DNA from 3 places in the Pseudomonas rhizozeae genome. Region 1 is predicted to be linked to each of the others. Evidence: riboswitches for the same ligand, from Rfam matches in the RefSeq annotation. Region 1 holds a riboswitch; each other region holds the start of a gene.
What was found. Region 1 has a riboswitch for cobalamin ahead of cobO (cob(I)yrinic acid a,c-diamide adenosyltransferase). Riboswitches for the same ligand answer to the same signal wherever they lie in the genome.
Positions count from the first base shown of each region.

Region 2: linked by a shared signal. The riboswitch ahead of cobW (cobalamin biosynthesis protein CobW) and the one ahead of cobO (cob(I)yrinic acid a,c-diamide adenosyltransferase) in region 1 are both predicted to bind cobalamin.
Region 3: linked by a shared signal. The riboswitch ahead of RG836_RS08860 (TonB-dependent receptor) and the one ahead of cobO (cob(I)yrinic acid a,c-diamide adenosyltransferase) in region 1 are both predicted to bind cobalamin.

Region 1 covers NZ_JAVLSB010000041.1:37,443-40,712, forward strand. Annotated here, with positions in the region: gene RG836_RS12830 (cobyrinate a,c-diamide synthase) at 1-966, opposite strand, end outside; gene cobO (cob(I)yrinic acid a,c-diamide adenosyltransferase) at 963-1,574, opposite strand; cobalamin riboswitch at 1,656-1,898, opposite strand; gene RG836_RS12840 (hypothetical protein) at 2,053-2,637, shown strand; gene RG836_RS12845 (PQQ-dependent sugar dehydrogenase) at 2,701-3,270, shown strand, end outside.
Region 2 covers NZ_JAVLSB010000043.1:151,371-154,640, forward strand. Annotated here, with positions in the region: gene cobN (cobaltochelatase subunit CobN) at 1-511, opposite strand, end outside; gene cobW (cobalamin biosynthesis protein CobW) at 515-1,576, opposite strand; cobalamin riboswitch at 1,674-1,894, opposite strand; cobalamin riboswitch at 2,171-2,391, shown strand; gene RG836_RS14025 (CbtB domain-containing protein) at 2,508-2,708, shown strand; gene RG836_RS14030 (CbtA family protein) at 2,720-3,270, shown strand, end outside.
Region 3 covers NZ_JAVLSB010000026.1:97,536-100,805, forward strand. Annotated here, with positions in the region: gene RG836_RS08860 (TonB-dependent receptor) at 1-1,734, opposite strand, end outside; cobalamin riboswitch at 1,846-2,050, opposite strand; gene RG836_RS08865 (IucA/IucC family C-terminal-domain containing protein) at 2,214-3,023, opposite strand; gene RG836_RS08870 (ABC transporter ATP-binding protein) at 3,014-3,270, opposite strand, start outside.

The sequences.
Region 1 (3,270 bases):
GCACTCGGCGAGCAAGGGTTTGCCGGCAGCATGGTGAGCGCGGATTGCGTCGAGCATCGCGGTGTTTTGCGACAGCGCCACATGGTGCAATTCCGGGTAGCCACCGGGCAGGTAAAGGCTGTCCGCCGGCGGCAACTCGCAGTCACGAATCGGCGAGAAGAAACTCAACTCGGCGCCCATCGCGCGCAACAGATCGAGGCTGGCGCCGTAAGTGAAGGCGAACGCTTCGTCGTGGGCCACGGCGATCCGCACCCCAGCCAGCAAAGGCTCGGCGTCGATCAATGTCGGTGCGGCGAATTCGACTGCTGGTGGCAGCGCTACCTCGCAGCTGCCGGCCAAGGCTTCGGCGGCGGCGTCGAGACGCAGGTCGAGGTCGTTCAGTTCGCTGGCCTGGACCAGGCCCAAATGGCGGCTGGGCAACTCGATGCCGGTTTCCCGCGAGAGCGCGCCGTACCAGCGCAGGCCTTCGGTGAGGCTGCCTTCAAGCAATTGCGCGTGGCGCAAGGTCCCGACCCGGTTGGCCAGCACACCGGCGAACGGCAGGTCTGGCTGGTAGCGCGCCAGGCCCAAGGCCAATGCGCCGAAGGTTTGGGCCATGGCGGTGCCGTCGATCACCGCGAGCACCGGCACGCCAAAGTGGCGCGCCAGGTCGGCACTGGACGGCGTGCCGTCGAACAGGCCCATCACGCCTTCGATCAGAATCAGGTCGGCCTCGGCGGCAGCCTCCCACAACAGACGACGGCTTTCCTGCTCGCCGACCATCCACATGTCCAATTGATAGACCGGCGCACCGCTGGCGCGCTCGAGGATCATCGGGTCGAGGAAGTCCGGGCCGCATTTGAACACGCGCACCTTGCGCCCCTGATTGCGATGCAAACGGGCCAGCGCGGCGGTGACGGTGGTTTTGCCCTGACCGGAGGCCGGCGCGGCGATCAGTACCGCCGGGCAATGACGTGGCTGAGTCAAAGTTCGACGCCTTTCTGCGCTTTGATCCCGGCCTGGAAGGCGTGCTTGATCATGCCCATTTCGGTCACGGTGTCGGCCAGTTCGATCATTTCCGGTTTGGCGCCGCGCCCCGTTACCACCACGTGCTGCATCGGCGGGCGGGCCTGCAAATCACTGAGCACCTGATCGAGATCGAGGTAGCCGTGCTTGAGGGCGATGTTCAGTTCATCCAGCACTACCAAGCCGATCGACGGGTCGCGCAGCAATTCGCGGGACACTGCCCACGCGGCTTCGGCGGCGGCGATGTCGCGCTGGCGGTCCTGGGTTTCCCAGGTGAAGCCCTCGCCCATCACATGAAAACGTACTTGTTCGGGAAATCGCCGGAAGAACAATTCTTCGCCGGTGCTGTTGCGGCCCTTGATGAACTGCACCACGCCGCACTGCATGCCGTGGCCCATGGACCGCGCGAGCATGCCGAACGCCGAGCTGCTCTTGCCTTTACCGTTGCCGCTGAGCACTAGCAGCAAACCGCATTCGTTGGGGGAATTGGCGATGCGTTCATCGATCACGGCTTTTTTGCGCAGCATGCGTGCCAGGTGGCGTTCGTCACGTTCGGGGGAATCAGTCATGGGGCAGCTCTCCGTTGAGGCGGGGTCACGGCGGGCGGGCACAGGAATAGACGGCAAAAAGCCTGGCATCGCCCACCGTGATGCCGCTGGATGGATCAGGCCGGTCTCCGGGCTCATGAGCGGCGCAGGCCGGGCTGCGCGCCTTCCCATGCCGGATTGGCACAGTGGCTGGCCCTGGTTAAAGGGCTGGCGCAGCTTTCACTCATTTACCGTTGCGGGGGCAGCACCGGGATCGTGGTTTCAGCAATAGAAGCAGCACTCACCGGTTTCCCTGTTTCACCCTGTCGACCGTGGCCACAGAGCACCTGAAACAAGCCGCGAAGGTTAGAGGGTTGGGGGTGGAGCGTCAATGAAAGCAGGACCGCCGTCGCCGTTTATCCGCCGCCGCTCAAATATCTGACGTCAATCTTGTGCGACGCTTGTCACAGTGATATCAAAGCGCCATAAATTTAACATCACACAAAGAAGGGTGAGCCCCATGCAAGGCATGATCATCAGCAATCCGAAGCTGGAATTCCTGCGCCCGGTGCTGGAGCGCTGGTTCGACTGCATCGACCGCTACAACGCTGTGCGCGGCGATAACGACTCGCCATATTGGTTTGACGAACAAGCCAACCTCGGCCTGCTGTCGGCGGCGGCCTGGATGGCAGAGATGGTCACGCTGCAACACACCAGCACCCGCAAGCAACTCGAAGAAGGCGAACGCAACGCCCGCGCCGATCTGATGATTGCCGGCGCCGAACAGCGCGCTTACCTGCAAACCACCCAGCGCTGGCCGAAGGTCAACAACCTCAACCTGACCCAAGCCTTGCAAGACATCACCAGCGACGCCAAACGCATCAGCTACGCCAGCGACCTGAAACTCGGCTGCCTGTTTGTCTCCCCGCAAAAAGCCCAGCAAAGCGCGACGCCGGAAGAATTGCAGGACATGGTCGACGACCTGCAGAAGGAGCACACCTGTGCCGTCGCCTGGTACTTCCCTTATGCATATCGCAAGTTGCGTAACGAATCGGGCAACTATCACCCCGGAATTGCGATGCTGTTCAAGGAAGCGCGCGGCTGAGGTTGAACCATCGCGGCGCCGAGTGTCTCTACCACTACACAGTGCACTCAAAGGGATGCCCGCATGTTCAAGCCTCAATTCGTTGTCGTCATTGCGCTCGCCGCCGGCCTGGTCGCCTGCGGCGAGTCCTCCACACTGCAAGTGTCGGATGGCACCGGGGCTTCGCCCAAGTTGCCGGAACCGAACAAAACCCTGATTCCCACCGTTAACATCGCCCCGGCAATCGGCTGGCCGGACGGCGGCAAACCGGTTGCGGCCCAGGGCCTGCAAGTAGGCGCCTTCGCCAAAGGCCTGGATCATCCGCGCTGGCTGTACAAGCTGCCGAACGGCGACGTATTGGTCGCTGAAACCAACGCGCCGCCGAAACCCGATGACAGCAAAGGCATTCGTGGCTGGGTCATGGAAAAAGTCATGGGCCGCGCCGGCGCCGGCGTGCCGAGCGCGAACCGCATCACCCTGCTGCGCGACAGCAACCACGACGGCGTGGCGGAAACCCGCACGGTGTTCCTGCAAAACCTCAACTCGCCGTTCGGCATGACCCTGGTCGGCAACGATCTGTACGTGGCCGACTCGGACAAATTGATCCGCTTCCCCTACAAGGACGGCGATACCTCGATCAGCGCGCCAGCGACC
Region 2 (3,270 bases), on a different contig from region 1:
GCGGCTCAGCCCAGACATAATCCCGGGCCAGCCAGCGGTTGGCGAGGCAACGAAACAGGTCGAGCGCATTGCCCATGCCACCCTGGCGCAGGAAGTGCCAGAGCCGTTCGCGGTCCTCGGCCGGAACCGTGCTGAGGTCGCTGAGTTCCGGGTCCGGGCGGTCGTCGCCAGGCACCAGAATCAGCTGCACGCCACGCTCGGCCAGTTCCACCAGACGCTCGACGCCGTAGCGCCAATAGGCGATGCCGCCGTGCAGGGAAATCAGGATGACCTTGGCGTGACGCAGCACCTCGTCGACGTAGAGGTCGACCGAGGCGTGATTCTGCACTTGCATCGGGTTGGCCAGGCGCAGGCTCGGGTAGTCGTCGGGCAACTGCTGCGCGGCTTCGGCGAGCAGCGCCAGGCTGGAGTCGCCACTGCACAGGATCACCAGCTCGGCGGGGGTTTGGCCGAGGTCGGCGATGTTGTCATCCGAGACGAAACCGCCGGGCTGGGTCCTGAGCAGGTGCATGGGTTAAACGCTGAGCGCAGCGCGCAGTTGCGCTTCAAGTTGCGCCGCATCGAGCTCCTGGCCGATCAGCACCAAACGCGTGGTGCGCGCTTCATCGCCGCCCCACTGGCGGTCGAAGTGCTTGTCGAAACGTGTGCCCACGCCCTGGATCAGCAAGCGCATCGGTTTGTTCGGGATCGCCGCGAAGCCCTTGACCCGCAGAATGCCGTGCTTGACCACCAGTTGCGTAAGGGCGTCCATCAGCAGGCTTTCGTCGGCTTGCGGCAGTTCGATGGAAATCGAATCGAAGGCGTCATGGTCGTGATCGTCTTCACCTTCGTGGTGATGATCGTGATGGCTGTGGCGGCTGTCGATGTGTTCTTCGGAACCTGCGCCGAGGCCGATCAGCACGTCCAGCGGCACGCGACCGCTGCTGGCTTCGATGACCTTGACCGCCGGCGGCAGTTCTTCGGCGACTTCCAGGCGTACGCGGGCCAGGTCTTCCGGGCTGATCAGGTCAGCCTTGTTGAGGATCACCAGGTCGGCGCTGGCCAGTTGGTCGGCGAACAGCTCATGCAGCGGCGATTCATGGTCGAGGTTCGGGTCGAGTTTGCGCTGGGCATCGACCTGATCCGGGAACGCGGCGAAGGTGCCGGCAGCCACGGCCGGGCTGTCGACCACGGTGATCACTGCGTCGACGGTGCAGGCGCTGCGGATTTCCGGCCACTGAAAGGCTTGAACCAGAGGCTTGGGCAGCGCCAGGCCCGAGGTTTCGATGAGGATGTGGTCGAGGTCGCCGCGACGGGCCACCAGTTCGCGCATCACCGGGAAGAACTCTTCCTGGACGGTGCAGCACAGGCAGCCGTTGGCCAGTTCGTAGACGCGGCCGTTGGCTTCTTCTTCGGTGCAGCCGATCGAACATTGTTTGAGGATTTCACCGTCGATACCCAGCTCGCCGAACTCGTTGACGATCACCGCGATACGGCGACCCTGGGCGTTGTCGAGCATGTGCCGCAGCAAGGTGGTTTTGCCCGAGCCGAGGAAGCCGGTGACGATGGTGACGGGGAGTTTGGCCAGTGTTTTCATCGGATGCCCTTTGGCAAGGTGGCGGGCATACGGGACGACAACCGGCGGCGCAGGCGCGCGGGAAGAGATCGCCACCGGATCACCCCGCCCGGTTGTAGTGAGAATCTGTGCCGAGGCAGGTCTCCTGGCTGACGGCGCGCCGGCCCGGGGGCCTGGCATTCGCTGCGCCTTCCCGCCCGGTAGCGGTCAGCTACAAACAGGGCAGTGGCGTGGCAGCGAACATCACCGTTCACAGTTGCGGGGGCAGCCGCGGCATTGACCGCGTTCCCTTCTTAGCTCCGGCGCACGCGCCGAAGAACCTCGAAAGCGCAAGGCTACGCATGGTGTGGGAGCGGGTCAATGTCCGCGATCACCGGCGGTGGATGGACGGGCCCTGGGTTGATGGACTTACTTGTGGCGAGGGAGCTTGCTCCCGTTCGGCGGCGCAGCCGTCGTAAACCTGGACGCACGGTCGTTCGGCGGGAGAAAGCTGGGTTGCTTCGCAACCCATCGGGGGCAAGCCCCCTCGCCACAGGCTAGCTCCCTTACCACAATGAAGCTGTTGCACCAGACGAATCTGCAGCCAATTTGACGCCCGTCCCCCGCCCATGCTCTCCTACGCATCTTGTTACGGGTGCCCCTCACAGGGTGAAACGGGAAACCGGTGAATCATGTGCTTTACTCAAGGCCATGTCAGTCCGGTGCTGCCCCCGCAACGGTAAGCGAGCGAAGAATCAGAGCCACTGTGCCTCGGCATGGGAAGGCGATTCTTTCAGGTGAGGCTGCGCGCCCCGCCCCTCGTGAGCCCGGAGACCGGCCCGCAACACATCGTGGCTTGACCACGCCATAACAAACCCGCGGTGGGCGGGCGCTGTTCGAGTCTCCGCGCGCCTGCCGTGCCGAGGCCTGCCATGCGCTCGATTCACCCGCTGACAGCACAGAGGGAAGCGCCATGTCGATCATCAGCAGCACCGGTAGCAGCACCGATAACAGCTCCGCCAGCACCACGACCCTCAGCCAACGTCTGACTGCCGCCGTCTGTGCGTCGATCCTCGGCGTGTGCCTGGTGTACTTCGCCGGTTTCTCGCACATCGAAGCCGTCCATAACGCCGCGCACGATACCCGTCACAGTTCCGCGTTCCCCTGCCACTGAGACCTGCCCCGATGATCAAGCGTATTGCGCAAACCGCAGGCTTCACCGGTCTGGCGGCCGCCCTGCTGCTGACCCTGCTGCAAAGCTTCTGGGTTGCCCCGTTGATTCTCCAGGCCGAGACCTACGAGAAATCCGAGCCCGCCGCGGTTGAAGTCCACGAACATGCCGAAGGTGCGACGGCCGCCCACAGCCACGACGGCGAAGCCTGGGAGCCGGAAGACGGCTGGCAGCGCGTGCTGTCCACGACCGGCGGCAACTTGGTGGTCGCGGTCGGTTTTGCGCTCATGCTGGCCGGCCTGTACACCTTGCGTGCACCGACTCGAACCGCTCAAGGCCTGCTCTGGGGGTTGGCCGGTTACGCGACGTTCGTGCTGGCGCCGACGCTGGGCCTGCCGCCGGAACTGCCGGGCACCGCTGCCGCCGATCTGGCGCAGCGGCAAATCTGGTGGGTCGGCACCGCAGCCTCCACCGCCGCCGGCATCGCGTTGATCGTGTTCGGCCGTCACTGGGCGCTGAAAATCCTTGGCGTGGCGATCCTCGCCGTGCCGCATGTGATTGGCGC
Region 3 (3,270 bases), on a different contig from region 1:
CAGTTCCAAAGTCGCCTCGATGCCGTCCGAGGATTGCTGGCCGATCTGCTGCTGGATCGTCGGGTTGGCCGGGTCGGTGCTCAGCAGTTTCTTTTTGACGATGTGATACGCCGCCAACGTCCATTCGCCACGGTCATCGAGGAACTGCTGCTTGAAACCCACTTCAGTCTGCTTGGCCTTGGTCAGGTCCCACTGCTGCTGGCCGGCGCTGAGGGTCAGCAGGTTGCTGACACCCTCGGTACTGGTGGCGTACTGGCCGTAGACCGAGGTGTCGTCGGTCAGCGCAAACACCAGTCCGGCGCGGTAGTTCTCACCGGTCAGGCTGCGGTCGCTGCGGGTGTCGGACAGCAAATCATGCCGATCAAGGTGCACCTGATCACGGCGCGCCCCGGTGATCAGCGACAGACGTTCGGTCAACTGGGTGCGGTTCTCGGCGAACAGCGAGAACTGCCGCGCCTGATTACCATCCCGCGAGCGGTACGGGTCATCACTGACGTACTGCCCGCCACCGGACTGCGCCATGGGCACGCTGTCGCTGTAGGTGTTACCGAAGTCATGCTTGCGCAGGAAGCGGATCGAGTTGTAGTCGGCGCCAACCACCGTGCGGCTGTCGAGACCGAACAGACTGTGGTCGAAGGTGAAACTCTGGCGATCGCCGACCTGTTCCTGGGTGTGTTTGATGCTGATGAAGTCGCTGCGGCCGATTTGCTCGCCGGGCTGCCAGGTATAGGTTTCCGCGTTGCGCCAGCGCCGCTGGGTCTTGAGGAAATACAACTGATTGCTGGCGGTGATTGCATCGCTGATGCGCCAATCGGTCACCAGCCGCGTCGACTGATCGTTGTAGTGCAGCTCGGCATTGTCGACGTTGTAATTGCGATCACGCAGGCGTTCGCGGTTGTGCCCCTGCACCAGCGGCGTGCCGAAATACTGCTGCGGATTCTGCTCACCGTAGTCGTGGGACAGGCTCACGCTGAGGTCTTCCGACGGCGCCCAGCGCAGTGACGCGCTAAGGGCCAGGCTGTCGGAGTCGCCGCGATCGACCCAGCCGTTGCTCGCCTGTCGATTGATGTTGAGCCGATAGCTGAGGGTGTCGGTCAACGAGCCGCCGCTGTCCAGCGCCGCTTGCCGGCGATCATCCGAGCCGTAGCCCAGGCGCAGGCGATTGCGTATCTCGCCCTCGAACGGCTTCTTCGGCACCACGTTGACCACCGCGCCGGTTGCGCCTTCGCCGTACAGCACCGAGGCCGGGCCACGCAGGATATCGATGCGCTCCACCGACCAGGTGTCCACCGGGAACGTCACCGTACCAGCGCCCACGTACAGCCGCGTGCCGTCATAGAGCTGCATGATCGAGCCATGCCCGGTAAAGCCGCGCGCCGACAACGCGGTGCCGCCATTGCCCGGCGAGCCGATGAAGCTGATGCCCGGCGAACGGGTCACTGCGTCCTGCACCGTGGCGTTGTTGCGGCGCTGGATCTGCTCCGCGCTGATGCGGCTGACGCTGGCCGGAGTTTGCAGCGCCGTGAGGTTCAGCCGCGAACCGGTCGGCACCACGGTGTGCAGGTCGGCCGGCGCTTCGGTGCTGTGCACGGTTTCAGTGATGGCCGTGGTCGGCAACGTCAGGGTGGTGTCGTCTTCAGCGGCCTGGACCGGCAAGACAAACGCCAGGCACGGCGCGATACCGGCGCGCAGGGACGTGCCGGACAAAGTGTTGAACAAGGATTTACGGGACATGTCGTTCCAACTCGAAACAGGAATGAATGAATCCCGGAGGGAACAACGCATAGGGAATCGCGGGCGCGCAAAAGCCCACGGAAACCGGCCTGCGCCCGCCCACCGCGGGTTTGCCACACAAAGCTTCAGGCCGGTCTCCGGGCTTGCGAGGGTCATGAAGCATTCACCTTCCCATGCCGGAGCACAGTGGTCTGTCGAATGCTTCGCTCGCTTACCGTTGCGGGGGCAGCACCGGACTAGTCATCGAAACGACGCACCGGTTTCCCGTTTCACCTCATACACGGCGGCATGAGGCACCTGAAACAGGCGCGCATCTGACCACTGGTGGCGGGCAGAGTCAATGTGCGATGGGGTTCGTTCGAGGTGTTTGCTGGCAGGCGAATAGCTCTCGCGAGCAGAGGGTTGGGTGATGGATGCCGTTCGCCTGAACACTGGAGCTCCGGTGTGCGAGCCTGCTCCGGGCGACGTTTCGACGAAGGCTATTCACCGCCCGGTGAGTGCGTTGCGGATGCCCTCGACACCTTGGGCCTCACCAACGGACACCCCGAACAAAACTCCACCGGCTCACACACTTCATACCAAAAACAACAGGTCCGGCGGAACCGGACCGCTTTGCCCCCCTCCACCACCGTCAATGGCCGACGGAAATGCCCCAGCGGGTTGTACCCCAACCCAAACACTGCAGGCGCCGCCTCTTCCAGCAACCAGTGAAAATCTTCGGCACAGCGCTGGCGAATCAGCGGATCGTCGATCAGACCCATGCGTTTCTCATACAACGAATACACGCGCACCGCCGTGTTCTCCCACAGGATCCGCCGGGAAATACCGCTGACCCGGTTGAAGGTTTGCCACAACGGTGCCAGCAGCCCGGCGAACAAGTCGCCGACGATCGCCTCACGCCAGGCCTCGCGCTGGCCCGGCGCATAACTTTGCGGTGTGTGATCCGCCAGCGGCAGCGACGAACTCCAGCGACCCTCGTCATAACCGTATTCCAGCACCGCGTTGTCCAGTGTCAGCGGCAGGCCCCGGTCGCACGCCGACAGCGCGTACAAACAGGCACCGGTGGCGAGAAAGGAAAAACGCTTGGCCAGCAGCGATGCGGTAATACTGCGAGTCGGCGAACCGATCACCGGCCCCAGTTGATCGAGCAACTGCGCGCACACCTCATCGTCCAATAGCGCCCGGGCACTGACCGAACGCTGCATATCGCGCGCGGCCAACGGCTTAAGGCGCAGCGCACCGGACAACAGCGCCCAGTCCTGCACGCTGAACATTTCGCTCAGCGACATGGCGGCAGCTCCCGGCCGAACGGAATGCACAGCGGCGTGCCGAAGAACGGGTCGGCGATGATCCGGCAATTGAGGTTGAACACCTGCTTGACCAGCGCTTCATTGAGGATGTCCGCCGGGCGGCCCTGGGCGAACGCCGTGCGCTGGTGCACCGCTACCATATGATCGGCGTAGCGACAGGCCAGGTTGAGGTCGTGCAGCACCATGATGATGGTCTTGCCTTGCTGGCGATTGAGCTCGCGCAGCA